Regions from separate parts of the Clostridium gelidum genome, predicted to be linked through region 2. Evidence: predicted binding sites of a transcription regulator. Region 2 holds the regulator's gene; each other region holds the start of a gene.
The links. The regulator HrcA, encoded in region 2, represses chaperone genes, less so after heat shock. The targets are predictions, from matches to a motif close to TGTTAGCACTCNNNNNNNNNGAGTGCTAACA.
Positions count from the first base shown of each region.

Region 1: a site for HrcA is predicted at 6,087-6,117, ahead of groES (co-chaperone GroES). Genes of this name have one in related genera too.
Region 3: a site for HrcA is predicted at 7,164-7,194, ahead of htpG (molecular chaperone HtpG). Genes of this name have one in related genera too.

Region 1 covers NZ_AP024849.1:448,029-459,272, forward strand. The annotation lists gene psyc5s11_RS02040 (electron transfer flavoprotein subunit beta/FixA family protein) at 1-314, shown strand, start outside; gene psyc5s11_RS02045 (electron transfer flavoprotein subunit alpha/FixB family protein) at 337-1,344, shown strand; gene psyc5s11_RS02050 (3-hydroxybutyryl-CoA dehydrogenase) at 1,739-2,587, shown strand; gene psyc5s11_RS02055 (C-GCAxxG-C-C family (seleno)protein) at 2,719-3,123, shown strand; gene psyc5s11_RS02060 (DNA-3-methyladenine glycosylase family protein) at 3,228-4,160, shown strand; gene psyc5s11_RS02065 (4Fe-4S dicluster domain-containing protein) at 4,323-5,810, shown strand; gene groES (co-chaperone GroES) at 6,159-6,443, shown strand; gene groL (chaperonin GroEL) at 6,521-8,146, shown strand; gene psyc5s11_RS02080 (prepilin-type N-terminal cleavage/methylation domain-containing protein) at 8,401-8,892, shown strand; purine riboswitch at 8,997-9,094, shown strand; gene guaB (IMP dehydrogenase) at 9,241-10,698, shown strand; gene guaA (glutamine-hydrolyzing GMP synthase) at 10,913-11,244, shown strand, end outside.
Region 2 covers NZ_AP024849.1:4,992,346-5,003,589, reverse strand. The annotation lists gene psyc5s11_RS23085 (alpha/beta-type small acid-soluble spore protein) at 169-378, shown strand; gene psyc5s11_RS23080 (stage II sporulation protein P) at 541-1,605, shown strand; gene psyc5s11_RS23075 (hypothetical protein) at 2,150-2,479, shown strand; gene lepA (translation elongation factor 4) at 2,711-4,516, shown strand; gene psyc5s11_RS23065 (hypothetical protein) at 4,824-5,264, shown strand; gene hemW (radical SAM family heme chaperone HemW) at 5,738-6,865, shown strand; gene hrcA (heat-inducible transcriptional repressor HrcA) at 7,106-8,137, shown strand; gene grpE (nucleotide exchange factor GrpE) at 8,176-8,811, shown strand; gene dnaK (molecular chaperone DnaK) at 8,893-10,740, shown strand; gene dnaJ (molecular chaperone DnaJ) at 10,881-11,244, shown strand, end outside.
Region 3 covers NZ_AP024849.1:1,567,467-1,578,710, reverse strand. The annotation lists gene psyc5s11_RS07040 (DUF2975 domain-containing protein) at 1-230, shown strand, start outside; gene psyc5s11_RS07035 (helix-turn-helix domain-containing protein) at 247-456, shown strand; gene psyc5s11_RS07030 (threonine aldolase family protein) at 695-1,717, opposite strand; gene psyc5s11_RS07025 (M16 family metallopeptidase) at 1,736-2,956, opposite strand; gene scfB (thioether cross-link-forming SCIFF peptide maturase) at 3,345-4,706, opposite strand; gene scfA (six-cysteine ranthipeptide SCIFF) at 4,774-4,911, opposite strand; gene htpG (molecular chaperone HtpG) at 5,224-7,161, opposite strand; gene psyc5s11_RS07005 (MerR family transcriptional regulator) at 7,361-8,125, shown strand; gene psyc5s11_RS07000 (purine-nucleoside phosphorylase) at 8,257-9,069, opposite strand; gene psyc5s11_RS06995 (GerW family sporulation protein) at 9,235-9,627, opposite strand; gene psyc5s11_RS06990 (DUF2953 domain-containing protein) at 9,690-10,334, opposite strand; gene psyc5s11_RS06985 (anti-sigma factor family protein) at 10,339-10,797, opposite strand; gene psyc5s11_RS06980 (RNA polymerase sigma factor) at 10,794-11,244, opposite strand, start outside.

The DNA.
Region 1 (11,244 bases), 1.5 Mb from region 2:
AGAGAGCATTAGAAGATGGATATCAAGTGGTAGAAGTTAAAACTCCATGTCTATTAACTGCAATCGAAGAATTAAATGAAGCTAGATACATGAATATAGCTGATATATTCGCAACGAATGATGATCAAATCAAGGTTATGTCAGCAGATGATATAGATGTAGATAAGAATGAATTAGGACTTAAAGGTTCACCTACAAAGGTTAAAAAGTCAATGACTAAAGAAGTTAAAGGTGCCGGAGAAATAGTTAGAGAATCACCTAAAAATGCAGCATATTATGTTGTAGGAAAATTAAAAGAAAAACACTACATCTAAGATAATAGGAGGGTAATTTAATATGAATATAGAAGATTACAAAGGCGTTTGGGTCTTTGCTGAACAAAGAGAAGGCGAGTTACAAAAAGTATCTTTAGAACTACTTGGAGAAGGTAGAAGAATTGCTGATGAATTAGGAGTAAAGTTAACTGCTTTATTACTAGGAAATAACATAGATGCATTAGCAAAGACATTAGCGCAGCACGGTGCTGATGAAGTTTTAGTTGCTGATGACAAAGATTTAGAGCACTATACAACTGGCGCTTATACTAAGGTTATCTGTGATTTAGCTAACGAAAGAAAGCCAGGAATATTATTCGTAGGAGCTACTTTTATTGGAAGAGATTTAGGTCCAAGAGTAGCAGCTAGATTATCAACTGGATTAACTGCTGACTGTACTTCAATTGAAGTTGAAGTTGAAGGCGGAGCTCTTTTAGCTACAAGACCAGCATTTGGTGGAAACTTAATGGCTACAATTGCTTGTCCAGATCATAGACCACAAATGGCTACAGTAAGACCAGGAGTATTTGCAAAAATTACTACTGACGCAGCAAACTGCAAAATTGAAAAGGTTGAAGTTAAATTAGCTGAAAGCGATATAATGACTAAGGTTTTAGAAATTGTTAAATCTAAGAAAGAAATTATAGATATAGCTGAAGCAGATTTCATAGTATCAGGTGGTAGAGGAGTTGGAAGCAAAGAAAACTTTGAACTACTTAAGGAATTAGCAAAAGCTTTAGACGGAACTGTAGCTGGATCAAGAGCAGCAGTTGAAAATGGATGGATTGATGGAGCATATCAAGTTGGTCAAACTGGTAAAACTGTTAGACCTCAAATTTATATAGCTTGTGGTATTTCGGGAGCTATCCAACACGTTGCTGGTATGCAAGAATCAGATTTAATCATTGCTGTTAATAAAGATGACTCAGCTCCAATAATGAAGCTTGCAGATTATGCAATAGTTGGAGACATCGCTAAGGTAGTACCAGAATTAACAGCTCAAGTTAAAGAAATAAAGAACGCTGAATAATATGACAAGAAAAGCTATTATTCAAAAATATAAAATATTAATTTGAATTAATTCTTAGTTAAAGCATATTAAAGATTAACAAGTCATTATGCTGCTAGTCTATTTTATGTCATGCTACGTCAGTATGTCCATCTAATAGCCTTATACTATGAAATGAATATTGCTTTCTCATTTGACACAAGATATATATAGTAGCTTTGACTTGGTATTTATTATGGATGAAATAAATTATTTCAACTATGTCAGTATGTTCATCTAATAGCCTTATACTATAAGGTGAACATACTTTTTTGTTTGATACAAAATATACATAATAGCTTTGAGTTATTATGTATAAAATAAATTATTTTAACTAAGTATATCTATAATCAAAAATTTTGAGGAGGAATAATTAATGAAAAAGATTTTTGTACTTGGAGCAGGAACTATGGGTGCTGGTATTGTTCAAGCATTCGCTCAAAAGGGTTGCGAAGTAATAGTAAGAGATATAAAAGATGAATTTGTTGATAGAGGAATAGCTGGAATTACTAAAGGATTAGAAAAGCAAGTTGCTAAAGGAAGAATGACTGAAGAAGTTAAAGTAGAAATACTTTCAAGAATTTCAGGAACAACTGACATGAAGCTTGCTGCTGACTGCGATTTAGTAGTTGAAGCTGCTATAGAAAACATGAAAATAAAGAAAGAAATATTTGCTGAATTAGATGGAATTTGTAAGGCTGAAACAATTTTAGCTTCAAACACTTCATCTTTATCAATTACTGAAGTTGCTTCAGCAACAAAGAGACCAGATAAAGTTATAGGAATGCATTTCTTTAATCCAGCTCCAGTAATGAAGCTAGTTGAAATAATTAAAGGTATAGCTACATCTGATGAAACTTTTGATGCTGTTAAAGCATTATCTGTTGAAATAGGAAAGGAACCTGTTGAAGTTAAAGAAGCTCCAGGATTCGTAGTTAACAGAATTCTTATTCCAATGATTAATGAAGCATCTTTTATATTACAAGAAGGAATTGCTTCAGTTGAAGATATAGATAATGCAATGAAATACGGTGCTAATCACCCAATGGGACCTTTAGCATTAGGAGATCTTATAGGATTAGATGTTTGTTTAGCTATCATGGATGTTTTATTTAGTGAAACAGGAGATAGCAAGTACAGAGCTAGTAGCATATTAAGAAAATATGTTAGAGCTGGATGGCTTGGAAGAAAATCAGGAAAAGGATTCTACGATTATTCTAAATAGTAAAGTAGAATTAATAGTATAGAGAAAAAGGCTTCAGAATAATAATTCTGGAGTCTTTTTCATTGATGATTATAATCTAAATGATATAATATATTAAAGGAGAATAATTTTTAGGCAAGGATGGTATATAAATGTTAAAAGAAACAGCTGAAAAATATTGGAATGAAGAATATGACTTAAATTGTGCAGAATGTATAATGTATGCAGCAAATGAAGAATATAATTTGAATTTATCGGAGCGAACACTAAAAGTTATGGCTGGTTTTGGTGGCGGAATGGCAACTGGTGATGTTTGTGGCGTAGTAACTGGATCTATTGGAGTAATTGGGATAATGTTTACTGAAGTAAGTGGACATAAAAGTCCTATAGTTAAAGAAATGACAAGAGAATTTATTGAAAGATTTAAGGAAAAGCTAGGATATATTAAATGCATTGATTTAAAGAAAGAATATATAAATGTAAAAAGGTGTACACTAATGATAGAAATTAGTGCTGAAATTTTAGAAGATATTATTCTTAAAGAGAAGCATAAATAGATATATATATTTAGAAGAATGCAGAGTAATTTCAGGATTAATGTTCAATTGTACATTATCAATTGAAAAGTATGATAAACATATTTAGGAGGTTTGAGGATAGAATGGATTATAAAACAGTAAAGTCTTGTGATGACTATGTAATAATAGAAGAAGTTAAGAATTTTAAGTTGAAACATATATTTGAGTGTGGACAAATCTTTAGATTTGAGGAAATTGCAGAAAGTAATTATATTATTATTGCTTTTGGAAAGGTAATAGAACTTAAGGAACAGGACAATAATATCTTAATATATAATTCAACAGAAGAAGAAGTGAAAAAAATCTGGTTAAAATATTTTGATTTAGATAGAGATTATTCAAAAATAAAAGATGAATTATCAAAAGATACTTTGCTTAGACAAAGTATTGAGTTTGGATATGGCATAAGAGTTTTAAATCAAGACTCATTTGAAATGTTACTAAGTTTTATTATTTCTGCAAGAAATAATATTCCATCAATAAAAAAAACTGTAAACAAAATATCAATTAAATGGGGCAAAAAAATTGAATATAAAGATAAGACTTATTATACTTTTCCATGTATATCTGACATAAAAGATGCTACCCTAGAAGAAATACAAGAAACAGGAGCTTCATTTAGAAGTAAATACTTAATTGATACAATTAAAAATGCATATAGTTCTAAAATGGAAAAAGGGAATTCAAATATAGATGAAGAAAATTCATCTATGAAATACGATTTAGATTATATAAAAAGTTTAAATGATGATGAATGTCATAATGCGCTACAAGAATTTAAGGGTGTTGGAGCTAAGGTTGCTGATTGCATAATGTTATTTTCTATGGAAAAGACTTCAGCATTTCCAGTAGATGTATGGGTTAAACGAGCTATGATTCATTTTTATGGAGCAGAGGATTCATCTTTAAATAAAATCAGAATTTTTGCAAGAAGTAAATTCGGTGAAGTAGCTGGATTTGCACAACAATATCTTTTTTATTATGCACGGGAAAATAAAATAAAAATTGAAGAGTAAAGATTGAAAAATATTAAAACTAAGTAGATACAAATTAAAATAAAAATTGGAAAATTCAGAAAATTTAAACTACATAATACTTGTTATATTTTTAACAATAATATGTTATAATTATCTCATGCTAAAAAATAATATAAAATTATTCATGGGAGAGTGTGCATAATGTTTCAATTTGATAATCAACTTTTAAAACTAAAACATGAGGTTCTTACTAGAGTTGCAGTATTAGCAAAGGAAAATAAAATCAGCAAAGAAGAAATAGAGAAAATTCCTTATGATATGATTACAGGAGAAATTGCAAATTATAGAGATACTGTTGAACACGAAAGAGATGTAGTTTTAGAAAGAGCAAAACTTGCGGCCGGTTGTATGCCAAGTGGTAAGAATGCACAAGAACTAGTGGATATAGATGAAGAAAAGCAAATATTATATGTTATAAAAACAGCATGTGATAGATGTCCAACAAAGAAATTTCAAGTTACTGATGCGTGTAGAAATTGTATAGCTCATAAGTGTGAAAGTTCATGTAATTTTGGAGCGATTACATATGTTGATGGAAGAGCTTATATTGATCTTGATAAATGTAAGGAATGCGGAATGTGTAATAAGGCATGCCCTTACAATGCTATTGCAGAAGATATGAGACCTTGTAAGAAATCATGTCCAACAGGGGCATTAAGCTATAACGTAGAAGATTTCAGTGCTGAAATTCAAGAAAATAAGTGTGTAAATTGTGGTGCTTGTATGTCAGCGTGTCCATTTGGAGCTATAGAAGATAAAAGTTCAATCGTCAAGGTTGTTAATAGATTAACACAAAACGGCAATATCTATGCTGTAGTAGCACCAGCGATAACTGGAGAATTTGGACCAAAGACAACTTATGGACAAGTTAAGAATGCAATTAAAGCATTAGGATTTACAGATATGTTAGAAGCAGCATGCGGAGCAGATGCTGTTACTGTACATGAAAGTAATGAATTTGTAGAGAGAATGGAAAAGGGCGATAGCTATATGACTAATTCATGTTGCCCAGGATTCTTAAGTTATATTGAAAAAATCATGCCAGATCAAGCTGAAAGAATTTCAGGAACTGTTTCGCCAATGGTAGCTACAGGTAGATATATAAAAGCTAAAGATAAGGATGCTAAAGTAGTATTCATAGGACCTTGTACTGCTAAGAAAAATGAAGTGTTAATAGATTCTATAAAAGATTCAGTTGATTATGTATTAACTTTTGAAGAATTAATAGCCTTATTTGATGCGTTTGAAATAGATCCTACAACATGTGAAGATATAGTAGTTGATGAGGCTTCAATCTTTGGTAGAAATTTTGCTTTAGGTGGAGGATTAACTGCTGCTATAGAAAACTACGTACAAGAAAAAGGTGTTGATGTAGACTTTAAGCCAGTTAAAATTTCGGGTGGAGCAGAGATCAAGAAGACTATGACTATGGCTAAGGTTGGTAAATTAGATGGAAATTTTATTGAAGGTATGATGTGTGAAGGTGGTTGTATAAATGGAGCTGCTAAGATTGTATCAGTAATGAAAGCTAAAGCACCATTTACAAAAATAAATCAACAAGGAACAATTAAGAGTGTATTATCTAATAAAACAATAGAAGAATATCATGATATAAACTTAGAAAGATAATATTTAGGACTTAAAAAATAACAAGTCAAGATGCTAGTTTATTTTGCCTCTTTGACGGGTTGTTGTCTTTTTATATAACTAAAGAAGTAAAACTCCAATCAGTATGATTTACTTGATTGGAGTTTTTAATTAAAAAATATTTATAATCACGATAAAATGGAGAAAATTTAAGCAAATGCGATATAATTTAACATAATGAGTAATATTCGCTGAAAAAAGGGATATAATATTAGAAGTAATGTTTGAATTATATGACTATAAGGGATATTATAATTATATTAGCACTCAACATTGACGAGTGCTAACAAAAAAATAAAAATAAGGTATATATTATAAGGAGGGTTTTTCATGAACATTAAACCACTTGGTGAAAGAGTAGTAATTAAAAAATTAGAGGCAGAGGAAAAGACAAAAAGCGGGATAGTCTTAACTGGTACTGCAAAGGAAAGACCACAAGAAGCAGAAGTTGTAGCAGTAGGCCCTGGAGCTATTGTAGATGGGAAAAGAGTAGATATGGAAGTTAAGGTTGGAGATAAGGTTTTATACTCTAAGTATGCTGGTACAGAAGTAAAAGTAGATACAGAAGAATATACGATATTAAAACAAGAAGACATACTAGCGATAGTTGAATAAATAATTTGAAATTTAAGTTGAAAATTCAAAGATAATCAGAAAATAAAATAAATTATTATAAGGAGCGTGTTATATAAATGGCTAAGATGTTAAAATTCGGAGAAGATGCAAGAAGATCTATGCAAATAGGTGTAGATAAATTAGCAGATACAGTTAAGATTACTTTAGGACCTAAAGGTAGAAATGTTGTATTAGATAAAAAATTTGGTTCACCATTAATAACAAATGATGGAGTTTCAATTGCAAGAGAGATAGAGTTAGAGGATCCATTTGAAAATATGGGAGCTCAATTAGTTAAAGAAGTTGCAACAAAAACTAATGATGTGGCTGGAGATGGAACTACAACTGCAACACTACTAGCACAAGCTATAATTAGAGAAGGATTAAAGAATGTTACAGCTGGAGCTAATCCGATCTTAATTAGAACAGGTATTAAAATGGCTGTAGATAAAGCTGTAGAAGAAATTCAAAAGATTTCTAAGCAAGTAGAAGGTAAAGAAGATATAGCTAGAGTTGCAGCAATTTCAGCTTCTGATGAAGAAGTTGGTAAGTTGATAGCAGATGCTATGGAGAAGGTTGGAAATGAAGGTGTTATTACTATAGAAGAATCTAAATCAATGGGAACAGAATTAGATGTAGTTGAAGGAATGCAATTTGATAGAGGATATGTATCGCCTTATATGGCTACAGATACTGAAAAAATGGAAGCTAATTTAGATAATCCATATATATTAATAACAGACAAGAAGATTACAAGTATTCAAGAAATTTTACCTATACTTGAGCAAATAGTTCAAGCAGGCAAGAAATTATTAATTATTGCTGAAGACATCGAAGGTGAAGCAATGGCAACACTCGTAGTTAATAAACTAAGAGGAACATTTACGTGTGTAGCTGTAAAGGCTCCAGGGTTTGGCGATAGAAGAAAAGAAATGTTACAAGATATAGCTATATTAACTGGTGGAACTGTTATAGCTGAAGAATTAGGAAGAGATTTAAAAGAAGTTACTGTTGATATGTTAGGTACAGCTGATAGTATTAAAGTAAGTAAAGAAAATACAGTTATAGTTAATGGTAAAGGTGATTCTACTTCTATAAAAGAAAGAATTAACCAAATAAAAGCTCAAATTGAAGAAACAACTTCAGAATTTGATACAGAAAAGTTACAAGAAAGATTAGCTAAATTAGCTGGTGGAGTTGCAGTAATCAAAGTTGGTGCAGCAACTGAAACTGAACTTAAAGAAAAGAAACTTAGAATTGAAGATGCTTTAGCTGCAACAAAAGCTGCTGTTGAAGAAGGAATAGTAGCTGGTGGTGGAACTGCTTATATCAATGTAATGAATGAAGTTGCTAAGTTAACTTCAGATGTTCCTGATACACAAGTTGGTATAAATATAATAGTTAAAGCATTAGAAGAACCAGTAAGACAAATAGCAACTAATGCAGGAGTTGAAGCATCAGTAATAATCGAAAAAGTTAAAAGTAGCGAACCAGGAATAGGATATGATGCATTACATGGAACATATATAAACATGTTAAAGGGCGGAATAGTAGATCCAACTAAGGTCACTAGATCAGCACTTCAAAATGCAGCATCAGTAGCCTCAACATTTTTAACAACAGAAGTTGCAGTAGTTGATATTCCATCAAAAGAACAAGCAATGCCAGGTGGGGCAGGCATGGGAATGGATGGAATGTACTAAGATAATTTATAAATAAAGAAATATTCTAATAATTAAAAGGGTAAGCATTTACTATAAGTGCTTACCCTTATTCTATTTTCAAATATAGATATTCTAATATTAAGCTATATAGGATATCTATATAATATTAGTATAAATATCATTGAGATAATATCTCTAATCAAAAATTACTAGAAATTATGTTAATAGTGTGTATAAGAAATCATGGAATAGACATAATTTAGATAATAAAAAAGATGTGAGGTGGATTATTAATGAAAAATTATTATAATATTAAGATTATAAAAGTGATAATTAAAAAAGAAAAAATTAGAAACGCTTGTAGAAAAGTAATTCTTAATAAACGTAGAAAGAGTAAGGGATTTACTTTAATTGAAATAATAGCAGTAATAGCAATTATAGGAATTTTGTCAGCTGCAATTTTACCTAATGTAAATGGATATATAAAAGAAGCTAAAAAGGTTAAGGTTGTGGATCAATGTAGAAAAGTTGTAATGGCAGCTGAATCATATAAATTAAAAAACAATTTGTTAGAAGAAGTTAAAACAGTCTCATACATGAAAGCTACAGCTGGATTGAGTAAGTATTTAGATAAAAATAGCTTGAAGAACTTACCGGAGGATACTACGTTAAGTGAATGTCGTGCTATTGTTAATGGTGGAGAATTTGATATAGAAGGGGATAATGACATGCTAAAAACGGAAACAATAACGAATACAACTTCATTATCTCAGAAAAATGAATGAAAGATATGTATGATGTAAGCATAGATAACAATACTGAAATTGCAATTTTAATTTCAAATTTATTGACTTTACATTATACATACATTATAATAGTTTTAATTCAAAACATAGCACATTTAAAAACTCGTATATACCTTGAATATGGCAAGGAGTATCTAGCGGAAGCCGTAAATTTCCGACTATGAGTGATATTGGTATAGGCTAAATATAGATTTTTATTAGCATATTAACATCACTTAGAAGGTTAATGTGCTTTTTTTATACATAAAAATAGATTAAAATATGCAACTTTAAAGTCATAAAATAGAAAAAATGAAATAAATAATTCAAATCTAAGGGGGATTTATAATGGCAAAAATAATTAAAACTGCGTACACTTTTGATGATGTATTACTAGTACCTAATAAATCAGATATATTACCAAGAGAAGTAAGTACAAAAACATACTTAACTAAAACAATAAAGTTAAATATTCCTTTAATAAGTGCTGGAATGGATACAGTAACTGAATCAAAGATGGCTATTGCGATTGCAAGAGAAGGCGGAATTGGGATTATACATAAAAATATGGATATTGAGGAACAAGCAAAAGAAGTTGATAGAGTTAAGAGACAGGAAAATGGAGTTATTACGGATCCTATATTCTTATCACAAGATCATCTTATTCAAGATGCAGAAAACTTAATGTCACGATATAGAATATCAGGAGTTCCAATCACAACTGAAGATGGAAAATTAATTGGAATAATAACTAACAGAGATATAATCTTTGAAACAGATTTTCAAAGAAAGATTTCAGAAGTAATGACAAAAGATAATTTAATAACTTCATCAGAAAATACTACAGTAGAAGAAGCTAAAGAAATCTTAAAGAAACATAAAGTTGAAAAATTACCACTAGTTGATAAGGACGGATATTTAAAAGGCTTAATCACAATGAAAGATATTGAAAAAGTAAGAAAGTTCCCAAATGCTGCAAAGGATGATAAAGGTAGATTGTTATGTGGAGCAGCAGTAGGTGTTACTGGAAACATGATGGAAAGAGTTGAAGCACTAGTTAAAGCTCAAGTTGATGTTATCACTCTTGATACAGCACATGGACATTCAAAAGGTGTTATAGATGCAGTTTCGCAAATTAAAAAAGCATATCCTGATCTTCAAGTTATAGCTGGAAATATTGCTACAGCTGAAGCTACAGAAGATTTAATAAAAGCTGGAGCAGATTGTATTAAAGTTGGTATTGGACCAGGATCAATTTGTACTACTAGGGTAGTTGCCGGAGTTGGAGTTCCTCAATTAACAGCTGTTATGGATTGTGCGGAAATAGGTAGAAAATATGGCATTCCTGTAATTGCAGATGGTGGACTAAAATATTCAGGAGACATAGTAAAAGCATTAGCAGCGGGAGCATCTGTTGCAATGATGGGATCATTACTTGCAGGCTGTGAAGAAGCACCAGGGGCAATGGAAATATATCAAGGAAGAAGTTATAAAGTTTATAGAGGGATGGGATCTTTAGCTGCTATGGAATGTGGATCTAAGGATAGATATTTCCAAGAAGGTAATAAAAAATTAGTTCCAGAAGGCGTTGAAGGAAGAATTGCTTATAAGGGATATGTTGCTGATACTATCTTCCAATTAATAGGGGGAATTAAATCAGGACTTGGATATTTAGGATCAAAGAACTTTGACATTTTATATGAAACAGCTAATTTTGTAGTTCAAACATCGGCTGGATTTAGAGAAAGTCATCCACATGACATTAATATCACTAAAGAAGCTCCTAATTATAGTGTAGGACAATAGTTGTTAATTATTGATTAACCTAAATAATTACTGTTTAAATAATGCACAATGTACAATTTTAATTTCTATGCGCGTGGTTTAAACCCGCCGTCTTTAGATGATATAAGCTTTTAACCTTTAACAAAGTACATAAATATAAAAAATTGTATTTTGTATTGATAAATTAAGGTATTTAGTTAATAATACAAGTAGAATAATTTTTTAGGAGGAAAGCATGAAAAAAGAATTAATTTTAGTTATTGATTTCGGCGGACAATATAATCAATTAATTGCTAGAAGAGTTAGAGAATGCAATGTGTATTGTGAAGTTCATACATATACCTTAAGTGTTGATAAAATAAAAGAAATGAATCCAAAGGGAATAATATTTACAGGTGGCCCAAATAGTGTATATGGCGAAGATTCTCCTTTATGTGATAAAACATTATTTGAAACTGGAATTCCTATACTTGGGATATGTTACGGTTCACAATTAATGTCACATGTTCTTGGAGGAAAAGTTTCAACAGCTCCTGTAAGTGAATATGGGAAGACAAAAGTTGATGT
Region 2 (11,244 bases):
ATATAGAGAAACTATAAAGAACTATAAAGGAAAAATATCTAAAGTTATCTAATACAAGCTATTAATTCTACCTTTGTCAGCATTTAAATAGATTATAATTTTGAATAGTGGTTAATATATTAATGCCGGTAGATAATAAATAATAAGATTTTGAGGAGGTAGATTTATATGGCTTCAAACAATAGTGGAAGTAACAGAACTTTAGTACCAGAAGCAAGACAAGGTTTAAACAGATTAAAAACTGAGGTTGCATCTGAAGTTGGATTAAGTGATTATGAAAACGTTGATAAAGGAAACCTTTCTTCAAGACAAAATGGAAGTGTTGGTGGAAACATGGTTAAACATATGGTAGAAAGCTATGAACAAGGACTTAAATAATAAACAAATAAATAAATAATAGTAAATGCACTAAGCTCGTCTTGGTGCATTTACTATTTATATTTAGAATACTGTTAATCTTCATTTTCTACTCCCAATTTAATTAGAATAATTATGTAAATTTATTAATATAATTATAAAAGAGTACAAGGGGGGAGAATGGTGATATATATGAGCAGAGGAGAAAGAAGAAATAGCATAAATAAAAAAATAAAAGTAAAACCGAATATAAATATAGGTATAGTAGTTCTCATTTTGTTTTTAAGTATTTTTTTTATAAGACTTGGTAATATTCTAAAAAATAATAGAGAAAGAGGAGCCTTTGCTTATGTTCAATTATTAAATTTAGGAATGCCAATAATACAATCTCAAGTTTATGATGAAGGGACTTATGCTGAAAATAAGCTTTCGCTAAGGAATGTTTGCTTTGAAGTATTAGGTTTAAACAATTTTAGCTATAGAGGAATAATACAAAATGAAAATAGCTTTTTTTATGATATAGATGATACGGACACTAAATCAGTGTTTACCTTTAATCCGTTCCAAGTAAGTGAAGATAGTATTTCTAAGTTGCCTGTAAATAATGATAGTAAAAATACACAAATTTACAATCCAAGTTTGAAAAAGGAAATAAATAAGTCAAAGCCAGAAATATTGATATACCACACTCATACAACTGAAAGTTATGGCACTGAATCAGAAAGCTCGGATGAAAATATAAATGTTGTGGGAGTTGGAGATGTTCTTGCAAATGAACTTGAGGGGAATTATGGAATCTCGGTAATACATGATAAAACAGATCACTGTATTTCTTATAATGATAGTTATACAAGATCTGGAGAAACAGTTGACAAGTACTTGAAAGAATATGGGGATTTTAAAATGATTATAGACTTGCATAGAGATTCATTGGAAAATAAAGCTGCAACAACAACAGAAATTTATGGTATGAGTGCATCTAAAATAATGTTTGTTAATGCTGAAAATAGTACAAGATATCCTAAAAATAAAGCGCTTACAGAAAAAATATTTAATAAAACAGGTGAATTATTTCCAAGTTTGCCTATAAAAATATTTACTTATCCTAGGGGGATTAAGGCATTTAATCAAAGTAAGAGCGATGGATGCTTGCTTTTTGAAATAGGTGCCAATAAAAATACCCCACAAGAATCAAAAGTTACGGCAGAATGTATGGCCAGAGTAATTGCAGAAATTATAAATAAATAGATACCAAGGGTGAAAATTGCACTTATGCGTATAATCCTCCGAAATTGGATACATGTGTGTTCCATCGGACTAAGAAAAGTTCGCTGGAAGCTTCTAAATGGCAGGTTGCACCCATTTCTGCATGATCCTAAGACGAGCTTAGGACAAGCAATAAATGGAACAACCTGCCATTAAGAGGCTTCAACAGCTTATTTTCTAATGCCGATTTAACAAACATGTATCCAATTTCTCTGTTTTGATAGACTCTTAAGTATTGAAAATAGTATATATATTCTCAAATAATATGCACCAATAAAAAAAGTTCAATAACACAATCAGAATTTTTACACATATAAAAATCCAAAGCATTTAGTTAGATATTATAAAACAATACGTAACATAGTGATACAGTAGAAAATTACCTGTAAATATGCATCGATAACATAATAATTTAGATTAATGAATAATACTTTATAAATATGGAAAGAATGTAAATAGAAAAAATAAAGAAAGTTTTAGGGATAGTTAAAAAATAAATCAACTAATTGAAAAGGGTGTTTATTTATTGAAGAATATTTTTAAGGGTTACATATTTAAAAAAGTAGTACCAGCAATTTTAATTTTATTTTCGGTCTTAGTTGGAATTATTAAAATTGATGTGATTAATACTAAAGCATTATCACCTCTTGGGAATACAAATGAAAATTATAAACTTGTAAGTGAAAAATTTGGAGAAGATTTTTCAAATTTCATAAAAGATAATTCATTTTTAAAAATTTATAAAGAATCAGAAAAAGACATATTGGTTAGACTAGGGGATAGTAATTTTAAAATAAGAAATGAATCTGATTTTATAAAAAAAATACAAGGAATTTTTAATAATATACATATATGAAAAAGTGTAAAACACAATTGAGAACTTATAGCATAAAGGAATTATGAAATTAAGTTAATCTTAGTTGAACTTATCTAGGAGCTAGCAGATAAACTTATATGTAATTATCATAGAAAAGTTTGCAAGTAGATTTTCTTGTAGCCTTTTTAAATGGATGTATGTTATAATTTAGCTGATTTAATTATAACGGGGGTGAATGAACTGCCTTAAGGTTAGAAGGTAGTTATGCGTATGAAAAGTGTAAGACAAGAACATATAAGAAATTTTTCAATAGTAGCACATATTGATCATGGTAAGTCAACCCTTGCTGATAGATTACTTGAAACTACAGGGACCTTAACTAAAAGGGAAATGGAAGAACAAGTTCTAGATAATATGGATATAGAAAAAGAAAGAGGAATTACAATAAAGTCTCAAGCAGCGAGACTTATATATAAAAGAGATAATGGTGAAGAATATATTTTTAATTTAATTGATACTCCAGGGCATGTGGATTTTAATTATGAAGTGTCAAGAAGTTTAGCAGCCTGTGAAGGTGCTATATTAGTTGTTGATGCAACGCAAGGTGTTCAAGCTCAAACTTTAGCTAATTGCTATTTGGCATTAGATAATAATTTGGAAATTGCACCAGTAATAAATAAGATTGATTTACCATCTGCAAGACCAGAAGAAATTAAAAAAGAAATTGAAGATGTAATAGGAATAGACGCATCAGAAGCACCAATGATATCTGCCAAGACAGGACTTAATATAGGCGATGTGCTAGAATATATTGTTAAGAACATACCGTCACCAGATGGGGACGAAGAAGCACCTTTAAAGGCATTAATTTTCGATTCATATTATGATAGCTATAAGGGTGTTGTGTGCATAGTAAGAGTAATGGATGGAAAAGTAAAAATTGGAAGCAAAATTAAGCTTATGGCGACTAATAAATTTTATGAGGTTACAGAAGTAGGTGTATTTACTCCTGGAGTACTTCCAATTGATGAATTAATAGCAGGAGATGTTGGATATGTAACAGCGTCAATTAAAAATGTTAGAGATGCTAGAGTTGGCGATACAATAACAGAAGCTAATAGACCAACACAAAAGGCACTTGTAGGTTACAAACCTGCTATACCAATGGTCTATTCGGGAATATTTCCAGTGGATGGAGCAAAGTATGATGAATTAAGAGAAGCTCTAGAAAAATTGCAAATAAATGATGCAGCATTAAACTTTGAACCAGAAACATCGATGGCCTTAGGGTTTGGATTTAGATGTGGATTCTTAGGATTATTGCACATGGAAATAATTCAAGAGAGAGTTGAAAGAGAGTTTAATTTAGATATAATTACAACTGCACCATCAGTTATATATAAAGTAATCAAAACAGATGGTGAAATATTAGAAATAACAAATCCAACTAATCTACCACCTTTAACTGAAGTGGATTATATGGAAGAACCAGTGGTTAAGGCATCTATAATTACTCCGAAAGATTATGTTGGATCGGTTATGGAATTGTGCCAAGACCGAAGAGGCGTATATATTGATATGGAATATGTAGAAGAAACTAGAGCAGTTGTAAAATATGATATTCCACTAAATGAAATAATATATGATTTCTTTGACACTCTAAAATCTAGAACTAAAGGATATGCATCTTTAGATTATGAATTAAAAGGATATATTAGAACTAAACTAGTTAAGTTAGATATATTATTAAATGCTGAGATAGTTGATGCATTATCAATGATAGTTCCAGAGGAAAGAGCATATCATAAAGGACGAGGAATAGTTGAAAAATTAAAAGAAGCAATTCCAAGGCAAATGTTTGAAGTTCCAATTCAAGCAGCAATTGGTGGTAAGATTATAGCAAGAGAAACTGTAAAGGCTATGAGAAAAGATGTATTAGCTAAATGTTATGGTGGAGATATTTCAAGAAAGAAGAAGCTCTTAGAAAAGCAAAAAGAAGGAAAGAAGAGAATGAGACAGGTCGGATCTGTTGAAGTTCCACAAGAAGCATTTATGGCAATCTTAAAGGTAGATTAATCAAGTGAAACTTGATTCAGGTGGGGTTTGATCCCCATCTGAATCTTAGTTGAACTTATCTAGGAGCGTGCAGCCGTTATCTCCCACTTTAAGAAGTGGGAGTGTTACGGATGCTAGCTATCAGATAAATATAATGGGGTATTTCATACATATAAATTAGGGGAATTAATCAAAATTCCAATTGAGTATAATAAAAAAATATAAATGTATGAAAGAAAAATATATTAATTTTAAGGAATTATTTGTATAATAATAATTAGTATTATACAAATAATTTTTTGTTGATAGAAATTTAGGAGGGGTTTGAATGTTTTTAAATGAATTAAGTAAAAATGAAGGAATTGCTTTTATGCAATTGGTCAAAGGTCTTGCAAATTCAGACAATACTTTCGCAAAAGAAGAAAAGAATCTTTATACTGATTATCTTGAGGAACTAAGTATAAAAGAAAATGAAATACCAGACGCAAATTTAAATTCCATATATGAAAAATTAAAAAATTCTTCTGAAAGAAAGAAAAATATTATTTATTTTGAGTTAATAGGTCTTGCGCTTATTGATGGAGAATACGATGAAAAAGAAGTGGAATTTTTAGAAGGAATAGGCGGAAAATTAGAGATAAAACGTGATAAAAGAATATCTTTTGCTAATTATTTCTATAACTTCGTAGATGTATATGGCTTTTCAGTTGTTGATGCAGAAAGCAAAATTAATTTACTAAAAGAACAAGCAGAAAAATTACTAGCATAAATAAGTTCACAATATGCGGATATTGCGGATTATTTAAAGTGCGGCGATAGCCCTCCGAAAGAGAATACAAACATGTTCCGCAGGACTAGAAAAACTTCGCTGGGTATATCTAAATGGAACAACTTTCCATTGAGATATGCCATCAGCTCATTTTTCAATGCCTGCTCCACACGTATGTATTCTCTTTCTTTGTATAGGAATAAGGCAAAATCAAAAAAATAACAAGTCAATATGCTAGTCTATTTCGTGTCATACTTCGTCAGTATGTTCACATAATAGCCCGCTATGAGGTAAACATACTTCCTCGTCTGACGCAAAATATACATCGAATTTTGGACTTGTTATTTTCTTTCATATGCCTAACTGCAATAGCATGACCGTTATTTCGGTAGTTTGTACAATTAACCTGAGTATTCATTAGGGTTAGCTATGTTACGCAATACCTATCAAAAAGAATTTTTAGGAGGATTATAATGGGAGAAATATCTTTATATATACATATTCCATTTTGTAAACAAAAATGTCTTTATTGTGATTTTCCATCTTATTCGGGAAAAGAAAAATTTATGGATGAATATGTAGATGCATTAAATAAAGAAATATTACAAAAAGCTAAAAAATATAGTATAAATAGCATATTTATTGGTGGTGGGACGCCTTCTTACTTAAATGAATCAAGTTTACAAAGTTTATTAGATACTATAAATAAATTAAATTTAAAGGAAAATTTGGAATTTACTGTTGAATGTAATCCGGGAACGTTGAATAAAAGAAATCTGGATATTATGAAAAAATATAATGTAAATAGAATCAGTATGGGGTTGCAATCCACAAAGAACTCTATTTTAAAAGAGATTGGAAGAATACATAGTTATGAGGAATTTAGAAACAACTATTATTTAGCTAGAGATATAGGATTTGACAACATAAATATAGATTTAATGTTTGGATTACCAAATCAAACTATTGAAGATTGGAAAGAATCATTAACGGAAATAGCAAAGCTTGAACCGGATCACATATCAGCATATAGCTTAATAATTGAAGAAGGAACACATTTTTATAATTTATATGAAAAAGATAAATTAAAGTTACCCAATGAAGATATAGAAAGAATGATGTATTTATCAACTAAAGATATTTTAAATAAATATGGGTATCACCAATATGAAATATCTAATTTTGCAAGGATAGATAAAGAATGTTTTCATAACAAAGTTTATTGGAAATGTAATGAATATTTAGGATTAGGCGTGTCAGCTAGTTCGTTTGTAGATGAAAAGCGGATTAAAAATATAGATGATATTGAAAAATATATAGAGAAGATTAATAAAAATGAAACTGTAATAGAAGAAATTCATGAAAATGACATAAATGATGACATGGAAGAATTTGTGTTTATGGGACTTAGAATGATTGAAGGAATAAAAATAAATGAATTTAAGAAAAAATTTAATAAAGATATATATGAAGTCTATGGAGATATAATTGAAAAAAATATAAAAAAGGAATTATTAATTTGTAATTCGGATAAACTATTCTTAAGTTCTAGAGGCATGGAAATATCTAATTATGTAATGAGTGACTTCATATTATCATAGAGAATTTATACTAAAAATATTAGAATAAATATCTAAAATTTGTATATGAAAATAAATAATATAGAAAATTAAAGCAAATAGGAGATATAAAGAGATAAAGTGATGAAATTAAATTATTATTACCTGTAGAAAGCTATAATAAATAGAATTGGAATTGACAAAAAACATCAAAAATAATATATTAAAAACATAGTCATTAGCACTCGAGGTTAATGAGTGCTAACAAAAAGAGGTGAAGTTATGAGTATTGATGGAAGAAAAATAAAAATACTTCAAGCTATTATCAATGACTATATTCGTACAGGAGATCCTGTAGGCTCAAGAACAATTGCTAAAAACTATAATTTAGGTATCGGTTCTGCAACTATAAGAAATGAAATGGCCGATCTTGAAGATATGGGATACTTAGAACAACCTCATGCTTCTGCAGGAAGAATTCCTTCTAGTAAGGGATATAGATTATATGTTGATAAACTTATGGATAGTCAAAGGCTAACAGTTGAGGAAGATTTGAAAATCAAGCAATATATAATTGATTCAGCAATGCTTGAAGTAGATAAAATTGTAAGGCAAACTAGTGCATTGTTGTCAGAGCTTACTAAATTGACTTGTGTGATTGAATCGCCATCAGTTAAAAAGAGTTTTGTTAAATCAATTCAGCTTATCAAGGTTGATGAATATAATTTAGTATCAGTTTTTTTAACAGATACTGGATTTATAAAAAATCATATGCTTAAGTTGAATAGTGGAGTTCCTAAAATTGAAACTTTAATGAGAATAAATCAAGTTATTAATAACAGATTGGTAAATCTCTCAATAGAAGAAATTAATCTAGAAGTAATTAATAATCTTAAAAAAGATTTAGGAGAATATGAAGAAATATTTAATGCAATTCTACCAGTTTTGTATGAGACATTAAATTCTACAGATTCGTCAGAAGTATTTATGGAAGGAACAACAAATATATTCAATTATGCAGAATATAACGACATTGATAAAGCTAAAGAAATATTATCGCTTTTTAATGATAAAAAATCTATAATGGATCTATTTAACCCACAGGATAATATTACAATTAGTATAGGCGATGAAAATTATAGAAAGCAAGCTAAGGACTGTAGTATAATATCTGCTGAATATTCTTTTAGAGATAGACCAATTGGTAAAATTGGATTAATTGGACCTAGAAGAATTAATTATTCAAAGGTAATAACAATTATGGCGGAAGTCATAAAAGAACTTAATAATATGTTAAGTAATGAAAAAATATAGATGTAAGATTTAAAGAGAAGAGGTGTGTTTTTAGAGCTATGAAAAAAAAGAAAGATATAAAAAATGAAGAACTAAATAATGAAGAAATTAAAGATGAAGCAGTAACTGAAAAAGAAACACAAGGAACTGTGAATAATGACCAAATGGAAAACGAGGAATCTAGTGAAATATGTGATGAAGTCTCTGAAAATGATGAGACTACAGAAGATGATGAACTAAATATAGTAAAAAAACAAAAAGAGGAAAATAAGAAATTGCAAGAAGAATTAGATGCGACTAAAGATAGACTTTTAAGAGTGACAGCTGAATATGATAATTATAGAAAAAGAACTACTAAAGAAAAAGAAGGAATATATAGTGATGCATATGTAGATGTATTAAAAGAAATTGTTCCAATTCTTGATAACTTAGAAAGAGCTATTGCAGCTGATGGAAGTGTAGAAGATTTGAAAAAAGGAATTGAGATGACAATAAAAGGGTGTCAAGATTCATTTACAAAGCTTGGAATTGAAGAAATAGATGCTTCTGGAGAATTTGATCCTAATGTTCACAATGCAGTAATGCATATAGAAGATGAAAGCTTAGATAAAAATGTAATAGCAGAAGTATTCCAAAAGGGATACAAAAAGGATGAAAAAATAATAAGACATACAATGGTTAAAGTAGCTAATTAAAAATTTATAGAATGTAAAAAAAATTAAATAAAAAATTTAAATTAAAATAAATTAATAAAGTTTTAGGAGGAATAATATATTATGGGAAAAATTATAGGAATTGACTTAGGAACTACAAATTCATGTGTAGCAGTTATGGAAGGTGGAGAACCAACAGTTATTGCAAATGCAGAGGGATCTAGAACTACTCCATCAGTAGTATCATTTCAAGCAGGTGGCGAAAGATTAGTTGGTCAAGTTGCAAAAAGACAATCAATAACAAATCCAGACAAAACAATTATCTCAATAAAGAGACACATGGGAACTGGATACAAAGTTGATATAGATGGAAAAAACTATTCACCACAAGAAATTTCAGCTATGGTACTTCAAAAAATTAAAGCAGACGCTGAAAGTTATTTAGGTGAAACAGTAACTCAAGCAGTAATAACTGTACCAGCTTACTTTAATGATAGCCAAAGACAAGCAACTAAGGATGCAGGAAAAATTGCAGGTCTTGAAGTTTTAAGAATAATAAATGAACCAACAGCAGCAGCATTAGCTTATGGTTTAGATAAAACAGATAATAATCACAAAATATTAGTTTATGACTTAGGTGGAGGTACTTTCGATGTATCTATTCTAGACCTTGGAGATGGTGTATTCGAAGTATTATCAACTAATGGAGATACAAAGCTTGGTGGAGATGACTTTGATGAAAAGATCATGCACTACATTGCAGACACATTTAAATCAGATAATGGAATTGACTTAATGCAAGATAAAATGGCACTTCAAAGATTAAAAGAAGCTGCTGAAAAAGCTAAGATTGAATTATCATCATCAACTCAAACAAATATAAACTTACCATTTATTACAGCAGATGCAACAGGTCCAAAACATATAGATTTAACTTTAACTAGAGCGAAATTTAATGAAATTACTAGTGACTTAGTTCAAAGATCAATTGAACCAATGAAAAAAGCATTAGCTGATGCTAAACTTTCATTAAGTGATATTGAAAAAATAATCTTAGTTGGTGGATCAACAAGAATTCCAGCAGTAGTAGATGCAGTTAAGAACTTTACAGGAAAAGAACCATCTAAGGGAGTTAATCCAGATGAATGTGTTGCAGTTGGTGCAGCTATTCAAGCAGGAGTACTAACAGGAGAAGTTAAGGATATAGTATTACTTGATGTTTCTCCATTAACACTTGGAATTGAAACAGCAGGTGGAATAGCTACTCCATTAATCGAAAGAAATACAACTATTCCAACAAAGAAGAGCCAAGTATTCTCAACTGCTGCAGACAGTCAAACATCAGTTGAAATCAATGTAGTTCAAGGTGAAAGACAAATGGCTATGGATAATAAGTCACTTGGACAATTTACACTTTCAGGAATAGCTCCAGCACCAAGAGGAATTCCTCAAATCGAAGTAACATTTGATATAGATGCTAATGGTATTGTTAAGGTATCAGCTTTAGATAAAGGAACTGGAAAGCAAGCTAATATCACAATTACAGCTTCAACTAACTTAAATGATGATGAAGTTGATAAGGCTGTAAAAGAAGCTGAGAAGTTTGCAGAAGAAGATAAGAAGAGAAAAGAAAAAGTTGAAACTGCAAACACTGCAGATCAAACAATCTATCAAATAGAAAAAACACTAAGTGAAGTTGGAGATAAAGCTACAGAAGAAGAAAAAGCTGGAGTTCAAGCTAAGATTGAAGAGCTTAAGAAGATTAAAGATAGCGATGATGTAGAAGCTGTTAAAGCTGCAATTGAAGCAGTAAACCAAGCATTCTATCCAATAGCTACAAAGATGTATCAACAACCAGAAGGCGCAGAAGGTGCAGGATTTGATCCAAATGCATCAGCTGGTAATGCTCAAAGTGCACCACATGATGATAATGTTGTAGATGCAGATTTTAAGGTAGATGAAGACAAATAGGATAAATAGGTTGTACTAAACACTAGTTATCTAATATAATGGGATAGGGAAGGCAACTCGTCTTCCCTTTTCTAAAGTATATAATTGGAATTTATATATACTTAAATTAAAAAATAAAACCAGGTGGTGAATATAAACAAATGGCAAGTAAAGACTATTATGAATTACTTGGACTTCAAAAGGGTGCAGGTGATGATGAAATAAAAAGAGCCTTTAGAAAAATGGCAGTAAAATATCATCCAGATAAAAATCAAGGAAATGATGAAGCCGAAGAAAAGTTTAAAGAAATAAATGAGGCTTATCAAATTCTTTCAGATCCAGAAAAGAGAGCTAAGTATGACCAATTTGGATCAGCTGCTTTTGATGGTAGTGGAGGCTTTGGAGGCGGAGGCTTCGATGGCTTTGATATGGGTGGTTTTGGTGATATATTCGAGTCATTCTTTGGAGGTGGCGGAGGAAGTTCTAGAAGAAAGAATGGACCAGCACGTGGAAGCGACCTTGAAT
Region 3 (11,244 bases), 2.6 Mb from region 2:
TTATAAATGAAAATGCTCGTAAAATTAAATTAGTTGGACTCCTATTAATAGCTTATTCTATAGTTCCTAATTTAGTTGCATATTCTTTACTTAGAATTGTTACCCAAGATGTAGTTTTAGAAATAAACTCTAGTCTTCCTATGATTTTCGCAGCATCTTTTATATTACTAATATCTAATATTTTTGTTTACGGATGCGAATTACAAAAAGACTCAGATGAAACTTTATAGAAGGAGATTAAAGTATATGGCTATTATTTTAAGACTCGATAGGGTTATGGCAGATAGAAAAATATCCTTAAATCGTTTAGCTGAACAAGTAGGTATTTCAACAGTTAATCTTTCAAATTTAAAAACTGGTAAAGTTAAGGCAATTAGATTCTCTACTTTAAACTCAATATGTACAGTTCTTAATTGTCAACCTGGCGATATTTTAGAATTTACACTTGATGAATAATATTATGCCATCCTAAAAAAACATATAATATTTAAATTTTATCTAATGTCTAGACTAGCATACTGACTTGTTATTTTTTGCTTGTCCTGAGCTTGTCGCAGGAGCAAGCAGAAATGGGTGCAACCTCCCATTTAGAAGTTTCCAGCGAAATTTTCTTAGTCCGCTGGAATAAATATGTATTCAATTTCGGAAGGTATACGCATAAGTACGATTTTCACTGTAGTTATCTATATTCTAACTAAATACTATTCAAATCTTCAATAAATTCTAAGACATTTGCTTCATTTGTTGCCCAAGATGTTACTAATCTAATTGCAGTATTACTATTATCAATTACCCTTTCAATATTAAAGGAATACTTTTCGCTTAATTTCTTAATTATATCATTGGGTAAAATAGGAAATTGCTGATTAGTAGATGAATCTGTTAAAAATTCATATCCTTTTTCTTTTAACGCATTCTTTAACAAAATAGCCATTTTATTAGCATGTCTTGCAATATCAAAATATAGATCATCTTTAAATAATTCTTCAAATTGAACTCCAAGTAGTCTTCCTTTAGCAAGCAAACCACCTTTTTGTTTTATAAAATATCTAAAATCCTCTTTTAATTCATTATTGCAAATGACAAGGGCCTCTCCAAAAAGAGCTCCATTTTTTGTCCCACCAATATAAAAAGCATCTACTAATTTAGCTATATCAGCTAGTGTTAAATCATTTTCTTCACAAACAAGTGCAGTACCTAAACGAGCACCATCTAAATATAGAAGTAAGTTATTTTTAATACAACAATTATGTAATTCTTCTAATTCTGATTTTATATATATCGTTCCGAGTTCTGTAGAGTTTGATATATACACTAATTTGGGTTGAACCATATGTTCATCAGTATGTCCATCTAAAACCTTTTGAATTAAACTTGGTGTAAGCTTTCCATCATCAGTTTTCATTGTAAGGACTTTATGTCCAGTAGCTTCAATAGCTCCAGTTTCATGGCAGTTAACATGAGATGTATCAGTTCCTATTACAGCTTGGTGTGGTCTTAAAAAAGCAGATATTGCAGTAAGATTAACTTGAGTTCCACCTACTAATAAATGAATATCTACATCTTCACAATCCATTTTCTTTTTTAATAACTCTATGGCTTTTTCTGTGTGATAATCTGTACTGTACCCACTTGTTTGTTCTAAATTTGTTTCTAAAAGCGCATTTAATATTCTTGAATGTGCTCCTTCGCTATAATCATTTGTAAAACTATACATTTTAAACCTCCATTTATATTAATCAATTATTTGTATTGTTAAGTTTTTCAATACTCTAATACCTACTTTAAATATTATTTCATTAGTTAATAAATCTAATCCCTCAATTTCATTAACATATATTTTGTAATCTCCAAACATGCAATCATATGTGGCTAATTCTTTTGCTAGTATTATACTCTGCTCTTCTCTAAATAATCTCTTCAACTTAAAATTCTTGATTAATTGTTCTATTTCCTTTTTATTTAAAGCTTGCTCTAATAACTCTAAATTCCTTATACATTCCTTAATTAAATATATAATTTTATTGACATTTTCTTTTGCTGTACTAAAAGTAATCTTATATAGTTTTATATAGTTTTCATGTGCAATTTTAGTGATCACATCATAAACAAGTCCCTTATTAGTTCTCAAAGTATCATAAAGAATTGAATTAACCCCTTCTCCAAAGTATTGATTAAAGATTCTAAGAGCCCTCATTTCTTTCTCATTTAGCTTATCTATTGGGCATACTATTTCAATTTTACATGTATTTGTGCCATCTCTTTTATTATCAAATGTACAGGCTTTGAGAACTTCATATTCTATTTCTTTTTTATATTTATTATAGATAATCCTATTTTTCCATTTATCGAAATATCCTTCTACTATATCTTTAACTTGGTCAAATTTTGCTGATGAAATTATAACAACAGAAGTATTTTCCGGGAAATAATATTCAGAATAAAACTTTTTTATATCATTCAAAGTAATACTATCTAAACTTTCCTCTGTTCCTATAATGGGATACTTTATTCTTCTATTATCAAAACAATTTAAAAAAAGTTTATCTTCACAATACTGTTCTAATTCTTCATCCCACTCTTTAAGTTCTTCTTTTATTACATCCAGTTCTTCTTTAAATCCAACCTCATTAAAGCTTGGATTAATAACTATATCACTTAATAAGTCTACACCTTTTTTTAAATCTTCCTCTAGTAGTGTTCCATAATAAATTACGTATGGGAAATTTGTCATAGCATTATTAAAGCCAAAAAGATTACTTAACTCTTCATTTATTTCTTTCTCTGTTCTATTTTTTGTTCCTTTATAAACCATATGCTCAGTTGCATGAGCTATTCCATATTTTTCATTTTCAACTCCCGCACCAGCATCTATTGATATACAAATCGATGTGAGTTCAGATTCAGTATGCTTGTATATTAATTTTAATTTATTTTCTAAAATATATTCTTCCAATTACTATTCTCCTTGCACACTATAATTTATATAATAATTCATCCCTGGCATAAATAACCAAATCATTTTTAATCATCAATACATTTGCTAACTAAAAAATCACAAATATTATCTGCTTTTTTAGTTTCATATTATTATATTATAACCTATTTTTAATAAAATTAAAAAATATAACAACTTTAAAGTTTTCAAAATTACTACCTTTTCATTTATCTAAAAGATTAACAAAATTCAAGTTACTTGCTACAACAAAAATAAGTAACATATTGTGTGGAGTGTTTCATTGGAATTTTGATGGTACAACTTCTAGTCTTATAATCATCCATCAAAATTCCAGAAACCGGAATACAATATGTTACTTATTTAGTTACGCTATATAAATATAGTATTAATTTTCTTCACATTTTAATGCAATTGCACATTCAATTCTCTTCTTTTGCATTTTGCATCCAATTTCATAAGGAATATTCATATCTCCATTGAAATTAAAATTATTTGCTTGGCATCCACCACTACAATAGAATTTTGCCCAACAATCTCTGCACTTAGGTTTATTGTATATGTGCGACTTTTTAAATTTCTTAGCAAGTTCTGTATCGTAAGTATCATCATAAATACTTCCTAATTTAAATTCTTCATTTCCAACAAATTGATGACATGGATATACATCTCCTTGTGGAGTTATTGCTACATATTCAAAGCCAGCTCCACAACCTGAAATTCTCTTATAAACACATGGTCCGCCGTCAAGATCTATATTAAAATGATAGAATTTAAATTCTTCATTTCCTTCTCTTTTTCTTTTTACCATTTCTTCATATAACTTATCATAATTATCAAAAATTGTATCAATATCTTCTTCTCTAAGAGAAAGAGGATGTCCACTTTCTAAAACAACAGGTTCTATTGATAATTCTTTAAAGCCTTCATTTACCATAGCCATTACATCTTCATAAAAATCTATATTTCCTCTTGTAAAAGTTCCTCTAACATAATAAGTTTTTCCCTTAGCTCTTCTTTTAATCATTTCTTTTATATTAGGTACAATATCATCATAAGAACCACTCTTATCTGGCTTAATTCTAACACTATCATTAACTTCTTTTCTTCCATCTAATGATAAAATTATATTTCCCATTTCCTTATCCATATAATCCATCATGTCTGGAGTTAAAAGAGTAGCATTAGTAGTCATAGTAAATCTTATATTCTTCTTCCACTTTTCTTCATTATCTCTTGCATATTGTACTATTTCTTTTATAGTATCCATCATTAAAGTTGGCTCTCCACCAAATAAATCAATTTCTATATTCTTTCTTGGACCACTTCTTTTAATAACATAATCAATTGCTTTTTTAGCGGTTTCTAGGTTCATTACCCCACCATGTCCATGATATTCACCTTCATCTGCAAAACAATATTTACATCTTAAATTGCATCCATGAATTACATTTAAGCAAATAGCCTTTATGTAATCTCTATCATCCATTGAACTATGTGCTATTTCTTCATATTGATCTTCTGAGTAAAGAATACCTTCTTCTGCTAATTGTTGAATTTCATCATAAGCTTCTGAAAGTTCTTCTAAATTATATTTATCCTTAAGTTCTTCTAGAACTTCTTTCTTATTCTTTAATTTATCCTCACCTAATATATCATAGACTAGTTCATCCACGACGTGAACTGCTCCAGTATTTACATCTAAAACAAAATAGTTTTCACCTTGCTTAAATTTATGTATTAAAGACAATTTAAATTCCTCCTAAATATATGCAAATATAAAGTAAGCAGTAACTTAATAGTTACTGCTTGAATAATTAGTTTTCACATTCTAAGTTTGCAACTGTACAAGATGTCTTACAAGCTGATTGACATGAGTTTGCACATTCCTTACATCCTGGTTTGCATACGCTATTTTTGATATTTGGTTTATTAATAGTTTTTATATGTTTCATAAATGAAAACTCCTCCATTCAAAAAATATCTCTTGTAATTATAGCATTACACTATAGAATTTACAATATTCAATTTAACATTTAAAATTATGATTTTTTCTTTACTTAATAATGAAACTCGATTTTTTCAGTCGCTGAGTACTAACAGGGTAAGCGACCATAATCAAATCACTTTTTAAGGAAGTTAATTTGCATATGCAAATTGACTAAGTTCGAGGAACCAAATGAATAAGGAAGTTAACTCGTATTCACGAGTTAACTAAGTTCGAGAACCCAAATACAAGATTTGGACTCTCACTTATCACTTATCTACTATAGTAAAATAACTTTCCTTAAAAGTTCATTATTTCTCTTTATAAATTCATCCATTTCATTTGCATCTAATTCTTTATTAGCAATCTTAGCTAAATCTAAAATATGTTCACAAATGAATTTAACTTCATCTTTTTTAGCATCATCTTTAGAAACTTCTACAAGCTTTTTAATGATAGCATTTTTGCTATTTACAACTAAAGTCTTTTCTTCATCAAACATCCCTGGAAAGTTCATTCCTGATTTTGCATACATCTTACTCATTTGAGCCATTCTTCTTGATTCTTCTGAAACTATAATAAGAGCCGAAGTATCTTCATTTTTTAATCCTTCAACTGATAATTTAGCAATCTTTTCTCCTAAAGCATTTTTAAATACATCTTCGATTTCTTTGTTTATTGCTACTTGAGTTTCATCATTTTCATCTGTTTTACTTCCGAGTGTATCAGAAATATCAGAATCAATTCTATTAAACTTAACTCCTGACTCATGCATTTCTAAGAATGAAATAAAATGATCATCTATTGTACAATCAAATATTACAGCATCTAGCTCATATTCTTTAAACATCTTGATATATTGAGATTGTTGTTTTTCATCATTAGCATAAAATACTTTGTTTTCATGCTTTTCTTTATTAGCTTCAAGATAATCTTTTAATGTTACAAATTCACCTTTTAAATTTTTAAAGATTATTATTTCCTTAATCTTTTCATAGAATTTTTCATCTCTTAAACAGCCATACTTAATAAATATTTGTATATCTGGCCAAAATTTATCAAACTCTTCTCTACTATTTTTAAATAAGTCTACTAATTTATCTGCAACCTTCTTAATTATATGATTAGAAATCTTTGAAACTTCCTTATCATTTTGAAGGAAACTTCTTGATACATTTAAAGGAAGATCTGGACAATCTATAGTACCCTTTAATAATAGTAAGAATTCTGGAATTACTTCTTTGATATTATCTGCAACAAATACTTGATTATTAAATAATTTCACTTGTCCTTCAGTTGCTTCAAATTCATGTGTTAATTTTGGAAAATATAATATCCCTTTTAAGTTAAATGGATAATCCACATTTAAATGAATCCAAAATAATGGTTCATTAAAATCATTAAATACTTTTCTATAAAAATCCTTATATTCTTCGTCTGTACAATCTTTTGGAGCTTTAACCCATAAAGGCTTTGTATCATTTAACGATTTTGGAGCTTCTATTTCTACTAATTCTTGATATTCAGTTCCATCTTCTTTTTTCTTTGTTTCATATTTAGGCTCTTCTTTTGGTTTATTTTCATCTTCTAAATATATTTCTATAGGTAAGAATGAACAATATTTCTTTATTATTTCTCTAACCTTATATTCTTCCAAAAATTCTGCACTATCATCATTAATATATAATGTTACAGTTGTGCCTCTTGTAGTCCTTTCTTCTGAAATAGATATTTCATATTCAGTGCCACCTTCATCACAAATCCATTTTATTGGTTCAACTTCATCTTTATATGATAATGTGTCTATTTGAACCTTATCAGAAACCATGAATGTTGAGTAAAAACCAAGTCCAAAGTGACCTATTATATCCTTACCTTCATCCATCTTATCTTTATATTTCTCTACAAAATCTGTTGCCCCTGAAAAAGCAACTTGAGTGATATATTTTTTAACCTCTTCTTCAGTCATTCCAATACCATTATCTATAAATTTAAGAGTTTTCTTTTCTTTATTTACAGATACTATAACTTTATATTGTTCATCTTCTTGTGCAGTAGCTTCTCCAAATGAAGCTAACCTTTGAAATTTACTAATTGCATCGCATGCATTACTTATGACTTCTCTTATAAATATGTCTTTGTCAGAGTATAGCCACTTCTTAATAATAGGAAATATATTCTCTGTATCAATTGAAATATTACCATTTTCTTTTATCACTTTATAACCACTCCTCGTTTCTTTTTACTAAAAAATATTTTAGACCAAAGAGTACGTATTGTCAAATTATTCTTGCTAATTTGAATAACTGTAAGTATCATATAATGAATTAATTGAATAATTACAATTTAATAAATAAAGAACTATTGACATTCACGCTACGTGAAGGAGTAAAGTAATCTTGTAAGGAGGTGAACACATGGAGTACACAGTGCAAAAACTAGGCTGCTTGGCTGGGGTTAGTACCAGAACTCTTAGATATTATGATGAAATAGGAATTCTTAAGCCGGCAAGAATTAATTCATCCGGTTATCGAATTTATGGTCAAGAAGAAGTAAATAGATTACAGCAAATATTATTTTACAGAGAATTAGGTGTGAATTTAGAAAGCATAAAATATATAATCACATCCCCGACCTTTGATAGTGCAACTGTACTGAAAGAACATCGTGAAAAGCTTCTTGCAAAACGAAATCAATTAGATATTTTAATAGCTAATGTTAATCAGACAATAGCTGAATCAGAAGGGAGAATTATAATGAGCGATAATGAAAAATTCGAGGGATTTAAACAAAAACTTATTGATGATAATGAAAAAAAATATGGTGCAGAGATACGCGGAAAATATGGCGATAATGCAATTGATTCGTCAAATAAAAAATTAAAAAACATGACTAAAGAGCAATATGATGAATATGATAAGCTAGAGAAAAGCGTAATTGATACACTTATGGTTGCATTTGAAACTAAAGATCCAGCAAGCGACCTTGCACAAAAAGCTGCTGAATTACATCGTACTTGGCTTAGTTATTCTTGGAATAGTTACTCAAAAGAGGCCCATGCAGGACTTGTACAAATGTATGTAGATGATGAAAGATTTACTAAATATTACGATAAAGAACAACCTGGTTTAGCCATCTTTTTAAGAGATGCAGTTTTCATTTATACAGGAATGAAAAAATAAACCCAATACAAATTATAGGCAGTCTAACTATGGACTGCCTACTCTCAGTATATTAATATAAGTCAATCTTTCTCATAACAAAGAAATCAACAAAGAAAATTTAATCCTTATATAGTCTTATGTAGTTATAATTAGATTTCTTCTATAATTCTTTCTACCCATTTGCACAAGTCAACAGAAGCCTTTTTAGCAGTTTCCACTACTCTTTCATGTGAATGCTTAACCTTTTGTATGCCCGTTGCCATATTAGTAATACATGCTATTCCAAGCACATCCATACCTAAGTAATTAGCTACTATTGTTTCTGGCACAGTTGACATACCAACTGCATCAGCTCCATGTCTTCCAATCATTACAATTTCAGCAGCTGTTTCATAATATGGTCCCATAAATCCTGCATAAACACCCTCACCATATTTTATCTCTAGCTCATCTGCAATCTTTTTAGCTTTGTTAATAAGCTCTATCTTGTAAGGTTCTGACATATCAGGAAATCTTGTTCCTAATCTTTCATCATTTACGCCGATTAAAGGATTATCTCCAAATAAATTTATAAAATCATTAATGATCATTAATGTTCCTGGTTCAAAACTTTTATTAATTCCACCGCAAGCATTAGTTACAATAATTTTTTCAATACCTAATTGTTTCATTACATATATGGGATATGTAACTTCTTTCATTGTATATCCTTCGTAATAATGAAATCTTCCTTGCATAAGTAGCACTTCTACCCCATTAATAGTACCAAACACCAATTTACCTTCATGACCTTTAACTGTTGAAATTGGAAAATGGGGAATGCTTTCATATGGTATATTTTCTGCACCTTCAACTGAATTAATCAAATCCCCGAGTCCTGATCCAAGTATCACTGCAATTTTAGGGTTTCTATTTATTTTGCCTTTTATATAACCTACTGATTCCATTATTTTATCGTACATCTAATTTCCTCCTTGTATGCTGATCTTAAGACCACTTATATACTATATAATGTACAATACTTGAATAAATAAATCTATATTATTCAGAAAATTAAAAAGCACACTAAAATCATTTCATTTTAGCATGCTTTAATATTTTGAAATTTAAGTCTGTATGTTTAAGTTTTATTCCTCGTCTTTTGTTTTTTCTTTGCAACAAGATTCTTTATCTTTTTTAAAATTTATTTTTGATACTATATCAGGCACCATATTAATAAGATTATCCAAGTTATTTTGGCCTTTTATAGGAAGCATAGTTACCTCATCCTTTTTGATTACTAGGATCGCATTTGGTGATATTCTAGCACCCATTCCTCCACCTGAACCATCTCCAGTCATTCCTTTATTATCACCGCCAGTTCCGCCACCTGCTCCGCCTCCAAACATAACGCTTATAATAGGTACAAGAGTTACTTCCCCTACAATAATAGGTTCTCCTACAACTGTTTCTGTCTTTATGAATTTTTCCAAATTAGTAAATAGTGAATCAAAACTTTCTTTCATTGAATTATTTTCCATGATTAATTCCTCCTAAATTTTTTATATTTTCTAATCTCTAATATCTAATACACCTGCTTTAACTAAAAAGTTTCAGCAGCTTTTGACTTTTTAAATAATTTTTGTCTTACATCTTTTTTTATGATTAGCTTAAGCGTTCTATAGCCTATGACACAAACTTTTATATCTCCATATATTTCAGCTTCAATATTAATATTTTCTTTTTCAAAATCTGGATTTACATAAATTTGTGCACTTGGAACTGCTCCTTTTATTATACTTATCACCCCCAAAAGCATTCCAGTTAATGAAGGGTCTTCAAATCCATACACTCCACTTATCTTAAAATATTTAGGTTTTACAATGTTAAGAATATCTTTAAAGTACCTAAATAATTCTATCATTAAGTTCATCCCTATATCTCTTTTTGAGTTAGATTCGTTTTTTTTATTTTTGTTTTTCTTTACATTATTTTCTTTTATAAACTTCTTATTATAAATGTTTAATCCACAAATAATTATTTTCATTTCTGGTTTATCTTCAGATTTGTAAATAATAATTCTAATTAATCCAAAGAGCCATCTTATCTCAGCTTTCCCCTCAGCGCCATCATTTATTTTGCCATTTAGAAAATAATCAAAGGGAATAAAAAGTACCAATATTAGTACTGATAATAATATACACAGTAATATAAGTAATATTTTAAAGACTATAAGCAAAACTGTCATATCATTACACCACCTTAAAAAGCTTAAGAATCTTTATTTTAGATATCTTTTTATTATAATATTTTTTTGCTGGCTTGCTTATTAAATCCACAGCTTTTGTTAAATTTTTTTCAATAAATTTATTATACGGATTATTGTATGGAACCTTATATGCATCCATAATAGTCTTTTTTATTAACTTCATATCTTCATTATAATTATGATTTTTTAGCTTTACATCCTCATTTTCCATTTGATTTATGCAGTTCTCTACTAATAATTGTGACAAGCTTGATAATCTATCTGGTATTGGCATTTCAAATTCAAATTCATTAAGTTCTTTATCAAGCTTTTTTATTAACTCTAATTCCTTTTTACATTCAGCGCAAGACTTCAAGTGTTCCTGTGCAAAAATTTTTTCAAGAGGTTCTATTGTATTATCTGCTAAAGAATATAATAACTGTTGATCAAATTTACAACTCATGTCTCCACCTCCATTATAGTTTTAAGTTTATCTTTCAAGAGAGCCTTAGCTCTATAAATTTCTGTTTTTACCGTTCCTAAAGGCTTGTCTAAAAGCTTTGCAATTTCATTATAATTAAGATTTTCATAATACCTAAGAACTATAACAATTCTATATTTTTCAGGTATTTCTTTCAAATTACTTTTTATTATATCCTTAATTTCCAATTTTATAATTTCATCTTCTACATCATCTTCCGAAACCAAAACATCTTCTAAAGTTATATCATTATTTATGCTTTGATTCAATGATACAACATTATTCTTTATAGTTCTTTTAAAATTTAAACATGTATTTACTGAAATTTTTCTAATCCAAGGATGAAAAGGTAGACTATCATCAAATTTTTTAATATTATTGAACACTTTTATGTAAATCTCTTGTACTAAATCCAGTGCATCCTGCTGA